3 regions of the Micromonospora sp. LHW51205 genome follow, and region 2 is predicted to be linked to each of the others. Evidence: riboswitches for the same ligand, from Rfam matches in the RefSeq annotation. Region 2 holds a riboswitch; each other region holds the start of a gene.

Region 1 (2,763 bases), on a different contig from region 2:
AGTACACCGACAGGTGCACGTGGTTGGTGTGGTCGCTGGACGGGTCTCCGTTGCCGCCGCTGTACGACTTCCACCCGCTGCTGGGCAGCCAGATCTGCTTGAACCAGATCACGTAGAGCACGGCGAGCGGGTCGGCGTTGCGCACGAAGTACGCGGCCAGGTTGTTGCCGTACGTCCGGTCACCGCCGCTGGCCACGCCGCCGAAGCCGTTCTTCTGGGCGGCGAAGTCGCAGGCCCGCCCCTTCGGGTGCTCACCCGAGCCGCTGGGCCGGTGGCACGAGACGTACCTGGTGAAACCGGCCGCCTTGGCCTGCTGCAGCGCGTGCAGCGTCCGCGGGGTGATGCAGCCGTTGGCCGGGGTCGGGTCGTTGACGCTGCACGACTCCGACGGCCACGAGCCGTCCGAGTTGCGTGGCGCGGGCTTCGCGTTCTTGCTTGAGGTGCCCTGGACGCTGCTGCCGCCGCCGCTGCTGTTGTTGCGTGCGGAACGTTCGTTGGCCACTTCGAGCGCGCGCTCGGCCTGCTCCTTGCGCTTGCCCATCACCTCGACCTGCTTGCGTTGCTCGCGGATCTCGGTGTCGAGCGCGGCCCGGGTGCGGGTGGCCTCGTCCCGGGTGGTGATCAGCTCGCGCACCGTGCGGTCCTCGTGCGCGGCGACCTGTTCCAGCGTGGCGGCCCGGTCCATGAAGCCCGCCGGGCTGCTGCTGTCGAGCAGCGCCGCGGCGGTGCCGAGGCGGCCCGCGCGGTACGCCACCCCGGCGATCTCACCGACCTTGGCGTCACGTACGGCCAGCTCGGCGCCGACCTTCGCGAGCTGGTCGTTGAGCTGCTTCTGGCGGTTCACCGACCGGTTCAGCGCGGCCTTCGCCTCCAGCCAGCCCTTGCTGGCCGCGTCGAGTTGGGCGCGCAGCTCGGGCGTGCCGCCCTCGTCGTCGCCGGGCGCGGCGGCGAGCAGGGCGGTCCGGGGCGCCGCCGAGGCGGGGGAGGCCGGAACGGTCGCGACGCCGACAGTCAGCGTCGCGACGAGCAGGGCCGCCAACCGGGCGGCCGTCCGTCGTACAGGTGCCACTGGGGGCATTCACATGTCCTTCCGTCAACCGCCGACCGGGTTAGCTGACGGGTTCGGGACGGAAGATCCCTACCGCTGACGCGGATGCACCCCACGTACGTGGTTCCCCGGCTCGCCCCTTCGGGCGATTAGGCGACGGCCACCCCACCTGCGCCGGTGACGCCGGTGGCTGCGGCCGCGACCGAGCCTACCGGCGCGGCCCGGGCGTGGCTCCGTTGCGCAGTGCCGCATGGTGGGGCAAAACCGACATAAGTGTACAGCAGTCACGGTGATTTAAGTCTGCCCTAATCACCACTCGGTCTTTCCGCACACTCCGGCTGACGCTCCGGGTTCGACCTGCAACGTGGCGTGATCGATGGAGAAGTCCTCGTGCAGCGCCGTCCGCGCGGCGGCCAGCACCCCGGCCGGGTCCACGCCCGGGTCGGTGGTCAGGTGCGCCGAGGCCACCTCCATGCCCGAGGTGAGCGTCCAGACGTGCAGGTCGTGCACCTCGGCCACGCCGGGGACCGCGGCCAGCCGGTCGTGCACGGCGGTCACCTGGAGGTGCTCCGGCGCCGCCTGCACCAGGATGCGCACCGCGGCCCGGCCGAGCCGCCAGGTGCGCGGCAGGATGAACAGGCCGATCCCGACGGCGACCAGTGGGTCCGCCCACCACCAGTCGGTCACCGCGATGACCAGCGCCGCGGCGATCACGCCGAGCGAGCCGAGCAGGTCGCCGAGCACCTCCAGGTACGCGCCGCGCAGGTTGATGCTCTCCTTCGCCCCGGCGCGCAGCAGCGCGAAGGCGACGATGTTGGCGAGCAGGCCGAGCACCGCCACCACGAGCATCGGGCCGGCCAGCACCTCCGGCGGCTCGCCGAAGCGGCGTACCGCCTCGATCAGGACGTAGACCGCGACGGCGCCGAGCAGCACGGCGTTGGCGAGGGCGGCGAGCACCTCCAGCCGGTAGAGGCCGAACGTGCGCTGCGGGTCGGTGCCGGCGCGCCGGGTGGCGGTGATCGCCGCGAGGGCCATGCCGATGCCGAGCACGTCGGTGAACATGTGCCCGGCGTCGGAGAGCAGGGCGAGCGAGCCGGTGGTGAAGGCGGCCACCGCCTCGACCACCATCAGGACGGCGAGCAGCGCGAACGCGGCCCAGAGCCGGCCTGCGTGGCGGTGTGCCGCGTTGGCCACCGCGCTGCTGTGGTCATGACCTGCGCCCACGCCAACACCCTCCCTGCCGCGTACCGGCCGGGCCCAATGTATGCTCACATCGCTATGTATGCAAGTGAACTGTGGGTGGCGCGGGCGTGGCCCCTCACCCCACCGGGTCGAGCGTGGTGAGGCGCTGGGTCGCCCGGGACAGCGCCACGTAGAGCGTGCGCACGCCCGAGCCCGGATCGGCCCGGATCTCGCTCGGCGCCACCAGCACCACGCCGTCGTACTCCATGCCCTTGGCCTGGAGGCTGGTCACCACCTGGAGCCGGCCCGCGCCGAGCGCGCCCAGCCAGCCGGCCACCTCGTCCCGGCGCGGCACCGGCGTGATCACGCCGACGGTGCCCTCCACCTGGCCGAGCAGCGCCTCGGCCGCCTCGACGGTGGCCGCCGGCAGCTCGGCGGCGGGCACCGTGCGCTCGACCGGCGGAACGCCGGTGGACCGGACCGCGTCGGGCAGCGGCAGATCCGGGTAGAGCCGGCGGATCTCCGCCGCCGCC
Region 2 (2,763 bases):
GCGTGCTCCGAGGCCCGGGAGCGCATCGCGGTGAGCGCCTGCTGCGTGCGGGTCAGCAGTTCGTCGATGCTCGCGGCCGCCGAGAACGGATCGTTGGTCATTTCCGCGCTTTCTTCACGTCTGAGCCGATCATCGTGACCCTAGCAACCGGCTCCGACGAATCGCGGTCAGCGGCCGTCACGGGTGGCGTCCGGCGCCGCGAGCAGGCCGGACACCGGCGGCGCGGCGTGTCGCGGGCGGCCGGACGCCCGGCCGGGTCGAACCGGCCGGGCGTCCGGACCAGATCAGCGCAGACGCAGCCGCTGACCGGGGAAGATCAGGCCGGGGTCGTCGCCGACCACTGCCCGGTTGCGCTCGTGCAGGGCACGCCAGCCACCGTCGACGCGCTGCGCCACGGCGATCTCCGACAGCGTGTCCCCGCGCCGGACCACGTACGTCCCGGCCGACGGCTGCGGCGCCGCAGTCGTCGCGGCCCGCTCCGGCGCGGCCTTACGCGTGGCGGCCCGCTTCGGGGCGAACTTCTTCGAGGTGGCCTTCTTCGGGGCCGCCCGCTCGGACCGGGTCGCCGCGGCGTTCGCCGAGCCGCCCTTCTTGCCGCAGACCGGCCACGCGCCGATGCCCTGGCCGCGCAACACCTTCTCCGCGACGGCGATCTGCTCGGACCGGCTGGCCAGGTCGGCGCGGGCGGCGTACTTCTGGCCGCCGTAGCCGTTCCAGGTGGCGCGGGAGAACTGGAGCCCGCCGTAGTAGCCGTTGCCGGTGTTGATCTTCCAGTTGCCGCCGGACTCGCAGCGCGCGACCGCGTCCCAGTTGACGCCCGCGCTGGCCGGTGCGGCCGGGCCGAACAGGCTCGCGGCGCCGACGGCGGCGCCGGCCAGGACCGCTCCGAGAGCGGTACGGCGGCTTCGGGCCGAGTATGCAGTTGCCATGTGGATTCCTCCACGCCGACGAGGTGAGCTGTCGGGTTCGGGCCGAGGAGCCCGGCCGCCGGTGGCGGCTTCACCCCGAGGTGACGATGCACCGTGGAACGTGTGGTTCCCCCGCTCCCGCACGAGGTTCGGTTACCGGGGCCGGCGGCGGGATTTGGCGTTTCCGGCCCGCGGTGCCCGCGAATGCGAACGAAACCGACGCTAAGGACGGTTTGCGACGATCGTCCACTTCTTGTGATGGTGTTCACCCGGCCGGGCTACCACCTGTGGAGCTACCGTGGCAGGGCCGAGCAAGATCACGGGAGGGGCGGGACGGATGACCGATCACGGACACGAGCTCACCTTCGGCGGCTTCATCACGCCCGCCGCCGGGCAGCCCGACCAGGTGGTGGCGCTGGCCACGCTCTGCGAACAGGTCGGGCTGGACCTGGTCACGTTCCAGGACCACCCGTACCAGCCGGGGTTCCTGGACACCTGGACGCTGATGTCCTACGTGGCCGCCGTCACCGAGCGCATCCGCCTGGCCGGCAACGTGCTCAACCTGCCGCTGCGCCAGCCGGTGGTGCTGGCCCGCAGCGTGGCCAGCCTGGACCTGCTCACCGGCGGCCGGGTCGAGATGGGACTCGGCGCGGGTGCGTTCTGGGACGCGATCGAGGCGACGGGCGGGCGGCGCCTGTCCCCCGGCGCGGCGGTCGAGGCCCTGGACGAGGCGATCCGGGTGATCCGCGAGGTCTGGGACACCGACCGCCGCGGCATGATCCGCGTCGACGGCGAGCACTACCGGGTGGTCGGCGCCAAGCGCGGTCCGGCGCCCGCGCATCGGGTGGGCATCTGGGTCGGCGCGTACAAGCCGCGCATGCTGCGCCTGGTCGGCCGCGCCGCGGACGGCTGGCTGCCCTCCCTGTCCTACCTGCCCAAGGGCCCCGACGAGCTGCCCGCCCTGAACGCGCTCGTGGACGAGGGCGCGCAGGCCGCCGGGCGCGACCCGGCCGAGATCCGCCGCATGCTCAACGTGACCGGCACGTTCGCGCGCTCGTCGGCCGGCTTCCTGGCCGGGCCGCCGGAGCAGTGGGTGGAGGAGCTGGCCGGGCTCACGCTGGAGCACGGCATCACCACGTTCATCCTCGGCAGCGACGAGCCGCGCGCGATCCAGATCTTCGCCCAGGAGGTCGCGCCGGCGGTCCGCGAACTCGTCGCCGCCGAGCGCACCGCGCCCGGCAGCGGGGCCCGCGCGGTCGCCGACGACACAGCCGCCACCGGCGGCGCGGCCACGCTGGCGGTCACCCCCACCCCCGACCCGGGGGTACGTCTGAGCGCGCGCCGCCCCTGGGACGAGTCGACCCGGCCGACCGCCCCGCCGCCTCCGGCCGGCCAGGTCTACCCACCCCGGGGGCAGGCCGCCGGGCAGCACCTGGTGGACGTGCACGACCACCTGCGCCAGGAGCTGGCCCAGGTGCGCGACCTGCTGGAACAGGTCAAGCGGGGCGCCGTCTCGCCGGGCCGGGCGCGGGCGGCGCTCAACGAGATGACCATGCGGCAGAACAACTGGACGCTCGGGGCGTACTGCGCGGCCTACTGCACCATGGTCACCCAGCACCACGGGCTGGAGGACGCCTCGATCTTCCCGCACCTGCGCCGCTCCGAGGCCGGGCTGGCGGCCGTGCTCGACCGCCTCGAGGAGGAACACGTGGTGATCCACGGGGTGGTGGAGGGCGTCGACCGGGCGCTCGTGGAACTGGTCCACCGGCCCGGCGACTTCACGCAGCTCCAGGAGGCGGTGGACCTGCTCACCGACACGCTGCTGTCGCACCTGTCGTACGAGGAGCACCAGATC
Region 3 (2,763 bases), on a different contig from region 2:
TGCACCCGGGCGAGTTCGTGCTCGCCTCCACGCTTGAGGTGATCTCGCTGGGCGACCAGCTCGCGGGCCGGCTCGAGGGCAAGTCGAGCCTGGGGCGGCTGGGGCTGCTGACCCACTCGACAGCCGGCTTCATCGACCCCGGCTTCTCCGGTCACGTCACGCTGGAGCTGTCGAACGTGGCGAACCTGCCGATCACGCTCTGGCCCGGCATGAAGATCGGCCAGCTCTGCATCTTCCGGCTCTCCTCGCCGGCCGAGCACCCGTACGGCTCGGCCGTCTACGGCTCGCGTTACCAGGGGCAGCGCGGCCCGACGCCGAGCCGGTCCTGGCAGAGCTGGCGCACCTGGCCGACGCGCTGACGCCGCCCGCAGTTGTTAAGAAGGGCCCCCTCCTCTACCGGAGGCGTTAAGAGGGGGCCCTTCCTTACACGCGGCCGTAGCTGTTGATGTCGCCGTCGTCGACCCGCTTCATCGTGATGGGCTTGCCGGACTGGGAGGCGTGCACCACCCAGCCGTCGCCCACGTACATCGCCACGTGGTGCAGGTCGCTGTAGTAGAAGACGAGGTCGCCGGCGCGCAGCTCGGCCCGGCTGATGCGCTTCGTCACGCCGTGCTGCTGGCGTGCGCTGTGCGGCAGCGAGACGCCGCCCTTGGCCCAGGCCGCCATGGTGAGGCCCGAGCAGTCGAAGTGGTCCGGGCCGGCGGCGCCCCAGACGTAGATCTTGCCGATCTGGGCGCAGGCGAACTTCACCGCCGCACCGGCCGGGCCGCCGGGATAGCCGGCCGGGCAGGGCGCCGGGCGCAGCGGGCCGCCGCCGCCCTTGCCGTACACCTTGAGCCGCAGCTTCTCCAGCTTGGCGATCTCGGCGTCGATCTGCTTCTTCTTCGCCGCGAGCTGGGCCTCGGTGCGCGCCAGGCCGGCGATCATCTCGTCCAGCGGCTTCTTCTTCGCCGCCAGCTCGTCGCGCAGCGCGGCGACCGAGCGCACCTGCTCGTGCTGGCGGTGCGCGAAGCGGTCGAGCAGCTCCAGGCCGTCGACCAGGTCACCGGGTGAGCGGCTGCCGAGCAGCGCGTTGACCGTGGAGAGGTTGTCGGCCTTGTAGGCGTCGGCGGCGAGGCCGCCCACCTGACCGAGCGCGGCGTCCACCCGCGCCTGGAGGGGTGCGATCTGGCGGCCGAGCGCGTCGGCCTGCCTGCGCCGCGCGGCGAGCTGCTCGCGTACGTCGTTGACCTGCTCGATGACCGGTTCGAGCTTGTTCCAGTCGCGGTCGATCTGGGCCTCGATCTCGGCGACCGAGGGTTCGGCGTGTGCCGCAGTGGCGCCGCCGGTCAGTACGACGGCGGTGCCGACCAGTGCGGCGAGGGCGGTGGTGAAGCGGGACCAGCGGGAACGCGGCGCGGCGCTGGACCGGTCGACCGACCGGTTCGACGACGGCCGCGGGGCATGGAGTGCCACCGGGCGTCCGTACTCCTTCTTCCGTACCGCCTACCGGGTTAGCTGACGGATTCGGGCGGGAAGGGAGCCGCCCTACCGCAGCAGCGCTGCGGATTCACCCCAGGTACCTGGTTCCCCGGCTCGCCCGGAGGCGACTCGGCGGTGTCGGACCGTCACCGACCGGGTTGGACGGTGAGACGTGCGGCCGACGATTCACCAGAGTAGGGACCACCGTTATCGATCCGCAACTTCCAGCGCCGTGACACTCCGTACGCGATCCAGCGCCACACCGCGCACGGAGGTGAAATTTTCTTTCACGACTGATTACTTACTGGAAAGGTATTGACCATCGCGGGTGTGCGGAGTGAGGGTGGAAACGCAGTGACCCCCATCCCTGTCCAGGAGGTTCGATGCATCTCTCCGCCCCGCCGTCGGGCAGACGGATACTGCTCGCCGCCGCCGTGGCCACGGCCACCGCGCTGGCGACCACCGGCCCGGTTACCGCCGCGCCGGACACGTCCGCGCCCGCGAGCGACCGGCAACAACAATACGCCGCCGCCGCGGCCGAGTACGGCGTGCCCCAGAACGTGCTGCTCGGTGTCTCCTATCTGGAGTCCCGCTGGGACACCCACCCGGGTCAGCCCAGCACCAGCGGCGGCTACGGCCCGATGCACCTGACCGACGCCGCGCACATCCTCGCCACGCCGGGCAGCGCCCACGTCGACGAGGACGAGGACCCGCGCGGCGACGACTCCCGGCCGCTGAAGCTCGACCCGGCCACCGCCGCCGCGCCGACGCGGGAGACGCCGCTGCCGAGCGCCTCGCTCCAGACGCTCGACGCGGCCGCCGCGCTCACCGGGCTGGACGCGGGGACGCTGCGCACCGACCCGGCCGCGAACATCCGCGGCGGCGCGGCGCTGCTGTCGTCGTACCAGAAGGCTCTGGGCGGGCCGGTCGGCGCCGGCACCGACCCGGCGGCCTGGTACGCCGCGGTGGCCCGCTACTCCGGCGCGGACACCGCCGACGCGGCGGCGGCCTTCGCCGACGAGGTGTACGACCAGCTCGGCCAGGGCGCCACCCGGACCACCGACGACGGCCAGCGGGTCACGCTCGCCGCCACCGCCGCGAAGCCGGACCGCTCCCGGCTGGCCCGCCTCGGCCTGCGCACCGCGCAGCGGCCGGACGGGCTGGAGTGCCCGGTCCGGCTGGCCTGCGAGTGGATTCCCGCGCCCTACGAGCAGCTCAGCGACGACCCGGGCGACTACGGCAACCACGACCTGGCTGACCGGCCGAAGCAGCAGAAGATCGAGTACATCGTCATCCACGACA

What was found. Region 2 has a riboswitch for cyclic di-AMP ahead of DQE82_RS12695 (transglycosylase family protein). Riboswitches for the same ligand answer to the same signal wherever they lie in the genome.
Region 1: another riboswitch for cyclic di-AMP. It lies ahead of DQE82_RS11325 (hypothetical protein); the one in region 2 lies ahead of DQE82_RS12695 (transglycosylase family protein).
Region 3: another riboswitch for cyclic di-AMP. It lies ahead of DQE82_RS07735 (NlpC/P60 family protein); the one in region 2 lies ahead of DQE82_RS12695 (transglycosylase family protein).

What each region holds. Positions count from the first base shown of each region.
Region 1 is NZ_QMEZ01000002.1:725,175-727,937, reverse strand. It holds gene DQE82_RS11325 (hypothetical protein) at 1-1,078, opposite strand, end outside; gene DQE82_RS11330 (SRPBCC family protein) at 1-2, shown strand, start outside; cyclic di-AMP (ydaO/yuaA leader) riboswitch at 1,083-1,214, opposite strand; gene DQE82_RS11320 (cation diffusion facilitator family transporter) at 1,358-2,272, opposite strand; gene DQE82_RS11315 (AAA family ATPase) at 2,367-2,763, opposite strand, start outside.
Region 2 is NZ_QMEZ01000003.1:83,542-86,304, forward strand. It holds gene DQE82_RS12690 (YbaB/EbfC family nucleoid-associated protein) at 1-101, opposite strand, end outside; gene DQE82_RS12695 (transglycosylase family protein) at 285-929, opposite strand; cyclic di-AMP (ydaO/yuaA leader) riboswitch at 928-1,073, opposite strand; gene DQE82_RS12700 (LLM class flavin-dependent oxidoreductase) at 1,246-2,763, shown strand, end outside.
Region 3 is NZ_QMEZ01000001.1:1,622,113-1,624,875, forward strand. It holds gene dcd (dCTP deaminase) at 1-359, shown strand, start outside; gene DQE82_RS07735 (NlpC/P60 family protein) at 424-1,455, opposite strand; cyclic di-AMP (ydaO/yuaA leader) riboswitch at 1,469-1,606, opposite strand; gene DQE82_RS07740 (N-acetylmuramoyl-L-alanine amidase) at 1,845-2,763, shown strand, end outside.